Regions from separate parts of the Streptomyces sp. NPDC040589 genome, predicted to be linked through region 3. Evidence: riboswitches for the same ligand, from Rfam matches in the RefSeq annotation. Region 3 holds a riboswitch; each other region holds the start of a gene.
The links. A riboswitch is a leader RNA that binds a small molecule or an ion and turns the genes downstream of it on or off. The one in region 3 is predicted to bind cobalamin.
Positions count from the first base shown of each region.

Region 1: another riboswitch for cobalamin. It lies ahead of ACZ58V_RS26290 (cobalamin biosynthesis protein); the one in region 3 lies ahead of ACZ58V_RS18255 (ABC transporter substrate-binding protein).
Region 2: another riboswitch for cobalamin. It lies ahead of ACZ58V_RS07800 (energy-coupling factor ABC transporter permease); the one in region 3 lies ahead of ACZ58V_RS18255 (ABC transporter substrate-binding protein).
Region 4: another riboswitch for cobalamin. It lies ahead of ACZ58V_RS02560 (ribonucleoside-diphosphate reductase subunit alpha); the one in region 3 lies ahead of ACZ58V_RS18255 (ABC transporter substrate-binding protein).

Region 1 covers NZ_JBVIWP010000006.1:82,091-84,280, reverse strand. The annotation lists gene ACZ58V_RS26295 (cobyric acid synthase) at 1-304, opposite strand, end outside; gene ACZ58V_RS26290 (cobalamin biosynthesis protein) at 301-1,242, opposite strand; cobalamin riboswitch at 1,344-1,482, opposite strand; gene ACZ58V_RS26285 (hypothetical protein) at 1,639-1,860, opposite strand; gene ACZ58V_RS26280 (inorganic phosphate transporter) at 1,896-2,190, opposite strand, start outside.
Region 2 covers NZ_JBVIWP010000002.1:175,395-177,584, forward strand. The annotation lists gene ACZ58V_RS07795 (serine/threonine-protein kinase) at 1-891, shown strand, start outside; cobalamin riboswitch at 970-1,154, shown strand; gene ACZ58V_RS07800 (energy-coupling factor ABC transporter permease) at 1,185-1,886, shown strand; gene ACZ58V_RS07805 (energy-coupling factor ABC transporter substrate-binding protein) at 1,883-2,190, shown strand, end outside.
Region 3 covers NZ_JBVIWP010000004.1:77,176-79,365, reverse strand. The annotation lists gene ACZ58V_RS18260 (FecCD family ABC transporter permease) at 1-220, opposite strand, end outside; gene ACZ58V_RS18255 (ABC transporter substrate-binding protein) at 217-1,176, opposite strand; cobalamin riboswitch at 1,304-1,492, opposite strand; gene ACZ58V_RS18250 (CoA-binding protein) at 1,574-1,981, shown strand; gene ACZ58V_RS18245 (4-hydroxybenzoate 3-monooxygenase) at 2,018-2,190, shown strand, end outside.
Region 4 covers NZ_JBVIWP010000001.1:572,651-574,840, forward strand. The annotation lists gene mctP (monocarboxylate uptake permease MctP) at 1-275, shown strand, start outside; gene ACZ58V_RS02555 (GNAT family N-acetyltransferase) at 356-862, shown strand; cobalamin riboswitch at 915-1,053, shown strand; gene ACZ58V_RS02560 (ribonucleoside-diphosphate reductase subunit alpha) at 1,177-2,190, shown strand, end outside.

The sequences.
Region 1 (2,190 bases), on a different contig from region 3:
CACTGAGCTCGCCGACCGGCTTGCCCAGCAGCACGACCTGACTGCTCTGCTCGCCGCCGGGCTTGAGCAGCACGGGATTCATCAGCGCGGTCGGCTCCACACGGCACGCCTGCGCCTGCATGGCCTGCGCCCGCCCGATCTCGGCGCCCTCCCGTGTCACGAACGAATTCAGGGACATGTTCTGCGCCTTGAAGGGCGCGACCTTGACCCCCTGCCGCACCAGCCACCGGCAGATCCCGGCGGTCACGACGCTCTTGCCGGCGTCGGAGGTGGTACCGGCGACGAGAAGCCCCCCGCCCGTCATGACGTACGCCCCTTCACGATGTGGCGCGCGGCGACACAGACGCCGAGCGCGAGCCAGCCGACGCGCCTGGACAGCCGTACGGCCCGTTCGATGTCCCCGGTGCCGACGCCGCGCCCCGCGCCGTTGAGGACGGGACGGTGCTCGACGCGTCCGCCGTAGGACAGGGTTCCGCCGAGCCGCACCCCGAGCGCCCCCGCGAACGAGGCCTCCACGGGCCCGGCGTTGGGACTCGGATGCTTGGCGGCGTCGGAACGCCAGGCCGTCACGGCTCCCCGGGGGTCGCCCCCGGCCACGGCCGCGAGCACGGCGGTCAGCCGGGCTCCTGGCCACCCCACGACATCGTCCAGCCGCGCGGAGGCCCACCCGTAGCGCCGGTACCGGGCCGACTTGTGCCCGACCATGGCGTCGAGGGTGTTGACGGCCCGGAACCCGACGAGCCCCGGCACACCGCCGACGGCCCCCCACACGAGCGCCCCCACGACGGCGTCGGAGGTGTTCTCCGCGACGGACTCGACGACGGCCCGGGCGATCCCGTCGGCGTCCAGGGCCTGCGGATCCCGTCCGCACAGATGCGGCAACCGCGCACGGGCCGCTTCGACGTCCCCGGCCTCCAGGGCGCGCCCGATGGCCTGTGCCTCCCGGGCGAGCGAAGTCCCGCCGACGACGGCCCAGGTGGCGACCCCGGTCAGCCCGACCGACGCGACAGTGGACGTACGCACGGCACGCGCGGCGACGGCCCCGAGCGCGACGGCCCCGCCCGCACACACCACGGTGTGCAGCGCGCCCCACCCGCGGTGGTCCCGCCACAACACCCGCTCCACCACACCCGCGGCCCGCCCGAACACGGCGACCGGATGCCCCCGGCGAGGATCGCCGAGCAGCAGATCACCGATCAGACCGGCGGCGGCACCGTACGCGTGGACGCGACCGGCACCCATGGGCTCAGCCGGCCACGGGGGCGGACAACGGTGGGGTACTGGCCCTCGATCGGCAGCCGAACATGGCGATATGTCCTCACTCAGGGTGTCCACGCCCTGGTTCGACGAGACCGGCGGTGAGAGTTCCTGGCTCCCGGTGAGTGCTACCCCGGTGACAGTGGCGGGACCGCGCCGGACTTCCACCGGCTTCCTCTCCTGCCGCCGCATTGGCCCCGGCAGTCCACCACGGCCGCGAACAGCCGTCAACTTGCTGTTGACCTGCGAGGGGAGAGTGTGGACAAGCCCACACCGCCTGCCTCGCGGGGGGGTGCCAACAGCTGCCCCGCACAAGGCAACCGGGCGGCCCGGGACCGAAGCCCCGTGCCGCCCGGCGACAGACGATCGTGGTGGTCGTGGTCAGGCCACGATCAGATAGATCCCGTACCCGACAGCCGCCGCACACGCCGCGAAGCACGCGTACGCACCCGTCACCGCAAGCCCCGCGGACCCGCCCGCCGCCACCGCCCGCTCGCGGCGCGACAGGCCCGTGATGCCGAGGGTGAACAGGCCGACGAGGGTCACGGTGGCCACGAGGCTGACGCCGAAGACGGAGCCGAGGGTCGCCCAGTCGATCTTCATCTCAGAGATTCTTCCTTGTCACCGGGTGGGCGGGATCAGACCGGGGTGGTCGTGGTGGAGGGCTTCCGTTCGGCCTGGGCCTGGGCCGGGATCGTGGCGGCCAGTTCCTCGGACGGGCCCGCCGGAGGCGGCGTCACCGCGGCGATCGCGGTGGTCACGACACCCGCCGGCTCCTCGTCGACCTCGTTGACGTTCGTGTGGTCGACGACCTCACGGCGCGACAGCTTCCAGATCACCGCGCTGGAGGCGACCAGGAAGACCGCCACGACCGCCGTGCCCCAACTCCCGAAGCCGGTCACGTACTCGGCGAGCGCGCCCACCAGGGCCGCC
Region 2 (2,190 bases), on a different contig from region 3:
GCGCCCGAACGCGCCCTGGGCCAGCCCGCCGGTCCCGCCTCCGACATGTACTCCCTGGGGTGTCTGCTCTACCAACTCCTCAGCGGACGGCCGCCGTTCCAGGCCGACACCGCCGTCGCGCTCCTCCACCAGCACCTCGATTCCGCACCCGTACCGCCCCGCGAGCTCGGTGTCGCCGGACTCCCGCCGGCCTTCGAGAACTACCTGCTCGGCCTGCTCGCCAAGCAGCCCGAGGACCGGCCCACCGCCCAGCGGACCGCCGAGTGGTTCGCCGGCGGTGCCTGGCGAGGACTGCCCGAGCCGCTGCCGGAGGCCGCGCCCCCGGTGACGTCCGCCACGCCGAGGCCGTATCCGGCCACCGAGACCCGCGACCCGGCCACGTACGCGCTGCCCGGCGCCCCGGGTCTGCGCACCGGCCGCACGCCCCAGGCCGGTCGTTCGCGTCGCGCCGCACCCCGGGGCGGCAACGACAACCGGCGCAGAGCGGCGGCGACGGTCGCCGCGGCGGCGCTCTTCGCCGCCGCGATGCTCGCCGGCATGCTGTGGTTCTCGCCCGACGACACCGCGACGCAGGGCACGGAACCCGACGCGTCCCCCTCCGCGAGCAGCCCCGCCGCCACGCCGTCCGCCGGCTCCGCCTCGCCCCTTTCCTCCGCTCCGGGGGCGGACACGGCTCCGGACGCCACTGCTCCGGCCGTCGGCACAGTGGCCGATATCACCCCGTCCACCACCGCGCCTCCTCCCCCGACCCCCGTCGAAGAGACGCCCAGCCCCACGACTCCGGCGCAGGAGACGGCCGACCCGCCGCGAATGGCGGACAAACCCCAGCAGGAGAAGCCCCGTCAGACCTGGGAGAACGGCGACGACGATGACGACGGGGGCGACGACTGAGCGGCCCTGCGCCGGTGTGCGAGCGGTCGCCCCCTCGCGCGCCCCCTCGGGTGGCTTGTCATCGTCCTTATCTCGGCATTACTGTCACCACGCCTTGGTGAACGGGAAAGCCGGTGTGATGCCGGTGCGGCCCTCGCCACTGTGAATCGGGAAGTCCGGCTCCGGCCCTCACGGGCAGCCACTGGGTCCTTGTGACCCGGGAAGGCGGAGTACGGGCGGTGGTACCCGTAAGCCAGGAGACCGGCCAAGGCGCGTCAACCATCCACGAGGTGCTGGAGAGGGTCTGCTGAGCCATGCACATAGCCGAGGGATTTCTGCCGCCGGCACACGCGGTCGCCTGGGGCGTCGCGTCGGCGCCGTTCGTCGTCCACGGGGTCCGGTCGCTCACCCGTGAAGTGCGCGAGCACCCAGAGAGCACCCTGCTCCTCGGTGCCTCCGGTGCCTTCACGTTCGTCCTGTCCGCTCTGAAACTGCCGTCGGTCACCGGCAGTTGCTCCCACCCCACCGGAACGGGCCTGGGAGCCATCCTCTTCCGGCCACCCATCATGGCGGTGCTGGGCACCATCACCCTGCTCTTCCAGGCGCTGCTGCTCGCACACGGCGGTCTGACCACGCTCGGCGCCAACGTGTTCTCCATGGCGATCGTCGGGCCCTGGGCCGGATACGCCGTGTACAAACTGCTGCGGCGGTACGACGTGCCGCTGATGGTCGCGGTCTTCTTCGGGGCGTTCTTCGCCGACCTGTCCACGTACTGCGTCACCAGCGTGCAGCTGGCGCTCGCCTTCCCCGACCCGGGCAGCGGATTCGTGGGCGCGCTCGGAAAGTTCGGCACCATCTTCGCCGTCACCCAGATCCCGCTCGCGGTCAGCGAGGGGCTGCTGACGGTGCTCGTGATGCGGCTGCTGGTGCAGTCCAGCAAGGGCGAACTGACCCGGCTGGGCGTACTCCTCGCCAAGAAGCAGTCCGTGACCGAGACCGAGGCGGCGGCCCGATGAAGAAGAACACGAAGATCAACCTCCTGCTGCTGCTCGCGGTGGTAGCGCTCGCCGTACTGCCGCTCGCGCTCGGCCTCGGCGACCACAAGGAGGAGCCGTTCACGGGCGCCGACGGTGAGGCGGAGACGGCGATCACCGAGATCGAGCCGGACTACAAGCCCTGGTTCTCGCCGCTGTACGAACCGCCGTCCGGTGAGATCGAGTCGGCCCTGTTCTCCCTCCAGGCCGCGCTCGGCGCCGGTGTCCTCGCCTACTACTTCGGTCTGCGCCGGGGCCGGCGGCAGGGTGAGCGGCAGGCGCGGGA
Region 3 (2,190 bases):
CGCACACGGCCGCGAGCAGGGTGCGCGGCAGCCGCAGCTGCCAGACGATCCCGTCCCGGATCGGCGTCAGGTCGGAGCTGCCGAGCCCCAGGTGGGACGCGACGACGGACCACACGTCCCCGACCCTGATATCGGCCGGTCCGATGGTGATCGCCAGGGCCACGGAGACCACCAGCAGCAAGGCGCCCCCGAAGGCGAGCGCCGGTCCGCGTACGGTCACTTCACGAGCCCGAACTCACGCAGTCCGGCCGCGACCTTCTCCACGCCCTCGACGGTGCGGATGGTCGGGTTCATGGCCTGCCCGCTGAGCAGCACGTACCGCTTGTGCTTGACGGCGTCCATGTTCTTGGTGACCGGGTTGGACTCCAGGAAGGCGATCTTCCGCTTCGCCGACTCGGCGGTCTCCGAGTCGCGGGTCAGATCGCCGATGACGAGGACGTCGGGGTTGCGGTCGGCGACGGTCTCCCAGTTGACCTGCGGCCATTCCTCGTGGGTGTCGTCGAAGACGTTCTTCGCGCCGAGGGCGCGGGTCATGATGCCGGGCGCTCCGCAGCAGCCGGCCAGGTAGGGCGACTCGGAGTTGGCGAACCAGTACAGAAGGGAGACGTCGGAGGCGTCGACGCCCCGCGTGGCCTTCTTCATCCGCTGCTGGAGGGAGGCCACGAGCTTGTCGCCGCGATCCTTCACTCCGAACACGGTCGCGAGGTCCCGCACCTCGCCGTAGACGGCGTCGATGCCCAGCGCCTTGTCGCGCTTGCCGTCGCCGCCGCCCGAGTTGTCCTTGCCGGCGCAGTCGGACGGGGAGACGTACGTGGGCACGCCGAGCTTCTCGAACTGGTCGCGGGTGGCGACCCCGCCCTTGCCGAGGGTGGAGACGAAGGACGCGGCGACGAAATCGGGGTCGGAGTCCAGGACCCGTTCGAAGGAGGGGTTGTTCTCGGCGATGCGCGGCACCTTCGCGTTGGCCTTCTCCAGCCCCTTCATCACGGGGTCGGTCCAGGTGGCCGTGCCGGCTATTCGGTCGGCGAGACCGAGGGAGAGCAGGATCTCGGTGGTGCCCTGGTTGAGGGAGACGGCGTGCCGGGGCGCCTTGTCGACCCGGACCTTCCGGCCGCAGTTGTCGAGGGTGGCGGACGCCTTGACCGTGGGGGTCTTCGAGCCTCCGCAGCCGGTCATGATCAGGGAGCAGGCCGCGAGCAGGACGGCGGCACGGGCGGGTCGGGCGAGGGGCAAGGAAACCAGTCCTCAGACGTCGAGGGCCCGATCGCGGAGCCCGGTCGTACGGTGCTCCCCCACCGCCGGCCGGCCGCGGGGGCCGCCAGCAGGTCTTCGGACTCGGGTTCACCCGGTGCGGGGCGCCTTCCCGTACGGCATCCAGCCGTACAGTGGCCGCGGCCCCGCCCGTCCCCCTCACCGCTGCGCGTCAGTTCCGGATTCGCACCGGATTCCCTGACCCACGTACATGGGTTCGACTGGCCTCGGCAAGCTATCACGGTGGGCGTCGGGGAATCACCGCGCACTCTGCGTCGTTGCCCGGACAGCAGCTCTTCCGCGACTCCCGAGGAGGCCGCCGGTGTACGGCGACGACGCAACGCTCCGCAGGATCCTCACCGAGCTCGGCGACACCTGGGCCGTGGTGGGCCTGTCGTCGAACCGGCAGCGCGCGGCGTACGGCGTCGCCGCCGTGCTCCAGCGGTACGGCAAGCGCGTCGTGCCCGTGCACCCCAAGGCGGAGACCGTGCACGGCGAGCAGGGGTACGCGAGCCTGGCGGACATCCCCTTCGACGTGGACGTCGTGGACGTGTTCGTGAACAGCGACCTCGCCGGAGCGGTCGCGGACGAGGCGGTCGCCAAGGGCGCGGGGGCGGTGTGGTTCCAGCTCGGCGTCGTCGACGAGGCGGCGTACGACCGCACCCGGGCCGCGGGCCTGGAGATGGTGATGGACCGCTGCCCGGCGATCGAGATCCCGCGGGTGGGGTGACGGTCACAGCCGACGCGCCCGCTCCATAATGAGCGCATGACCCCCGCCTCCCCGCCCGCGGACTCAGGTTCCCCCCGACGTTTCCCGGTCGTCGTCGTGGGCGCGGGTCCCGCCGGGCTGACGATCGGCAACATCCTGCGGGCCGCCTCCGTGGACTGCCTGGTGCTGGAGACCGAGACCCGGGAGTTCGTCGAACAGCGGCCCAGGGC
Region 4 (2,190 bases), on a different contig from region 3:
ACGGCACGGCCGCCGCGTACGGGGTCGCCTCGCCGACCCAGAAGCACTTCGGCGGCTCCTCGAAGGAGATCCCCGGCATCGGTGAGATCGGCTACATCGGCCTCACGGCGTTCGTCCTGAACGTGGTGGTGACCGTGGTCCTCACCTTCGCCCTGAAGGCCCTCAAGGCCCCCGACGGCATCGACGAGACCAAGCCGGAGGACTACACGGCCGACGCGGGCGACCCGGGGGTCCAGGTCGAGCTCCCGCCCGCCACCGCGGGCTCCGCCCACTAGAACCGACCGGGAACGCACGCCCGCAGCGGGCCGCCGGTGATCGACCACACCGGCGGCCCGCTGTCGTGCACACTCACGCCATGGACACCCTGATCCGGCGAGTGAAACCCACCGAGTACGGTCCCCTCGGCGAGATAACGGCCCATGCCTACCTCGCCGACGGCCTCCTCGACTTCGGCGAGAGCGACGAGTACCTCCACGAACTGCGGGACGTCGCCAAACGGGCGGCCGCGGCCGACGTCCTGGTCGCCGTCGAGAACGACGCCCTCCTCGGCGGCGTCACCTTCGTACCGTCCGGCGGCCCCATGGCCGACATAGCCGGCCCTGGAGAGGCCGAGATACGGATGCTCGCCGTCGCGCACGCCGCCCGCGGCCGCGGCACGGGCGAGGCCCTCGTGGGCGCCTGCGTCGACCGGGCACGGGCCACGCCCGGCTGTCTCCGCGTCGTGCTGTCGACCCAGGGCACCATGCGCGCGGCCCACCGCATCTACGAGCGCCTGGGTTTCACCCGCACTCCCGAGCGCGACTGGAACCCGCTCCCGCACCTGGACGACATCACTCTCCTCACTTATCAGTTGACACTCTGAAACCAGCACGACACAACATCTGGGGGTGTCACCCGAACCCAGCACAAGATGTATGCTCGTGCTCGCTGTCGCCGCAGGGGAATCCGGTGCGAATCCGGAACTGTCCCGCAACGGTGTACTTGTGCGTATCCGCCCTCAAGGCGGAGCGCACACGCTTCAGTCCGAGGACCTGCCGACAGCGCACCCGGCCGTCCGGCCGGGATGCCCTGACGTCCGGGCCTCGTGGAATGGGCCGGTGGACGCGACGCCGTGTGCGCTCGTGTGCTGCCCCCTGCCCTGTGCGAGGCCCCTTGCCGAGCGAGGGAGAGCCCCACGTGACCATCGCGCCAGCCGAACCGGTCTCAGCTGCCGAAGAAGAGCACGACGGTCCCGGTGCCGCGCTGCTGCGGACCCTGACCGAGCTGACCGCCGATCTCCCCGACGCCGACCCCGGCCGGGTCGCCGCCGCCGCGTTGCGCGGCCGGTCCGCGCGGGCGGACGAGACGGAGCTGCGCGAGCTCGCGACGGAGGCGGCCGCCGGCCTCATCTCCGAGGACCCCGCCTACTCCCGGCTGGCCGCGCGCCTGCTGACGATCGGCATCCGCGCCGAGGCCGCCTCGCAGGGCGTCACGTCCTTCACCGAGTCCGTCGCGGTCGGCCACCGGGAGGGCCTGATCGCCGACCGGACCGCCGAGTTCGTGCGCCTGCACGCCGCCCGGCTCGACGCGCTGATCGACCGGGCCGCCGACGACCGCTTCGGCTACTTCGGCCTGCGGACGCTGCACAGCCGCTACCTGCTCCGCCACCCGATCACCCGCAAGGTCGTCGAGACGCCCCAGCACTTCATGCTGCGCGTCGCCGCCGGCCTCGCCGAGGACGACACGGCACAGTCCGTCGACGAGGTCGCCGCGCTCTACGGGCTCATGAGCCGCCTCGACTACCTCCCCTCCTCCCCCACCCTCTTCAACTCCGGCACGCGGCACCCCCAGATGTCGTCCTGCTACCTCCTCGACTCCCCCAAGGACGAGCTGGACTCGATCTACGACCGGTACCACCAGGTGGCGCGGCTCTCGAAGCACGCGGGCGGCATCGGTCTTTCGTACTCCCGTATCCGTGCGCGCGGTTCGCTGATCCGCGGCACCAACGGCCACTCCAACGGCATCGTCCCGTTCCTGAAGACCCTCGACGCCTCGGTCGCCGCCGTGAACCAGGGCGGCCGCCGCAAGGGCGCGGCCGCGGTCTACCTGGAGACCTGGCACTCCGACATCGAGGAGTTCCTGGAACTGCGCGACAACACCGGCGAGGACGCCCGCCGTACGCACAACCTGAACCTCGCGCACTGGGTGCCG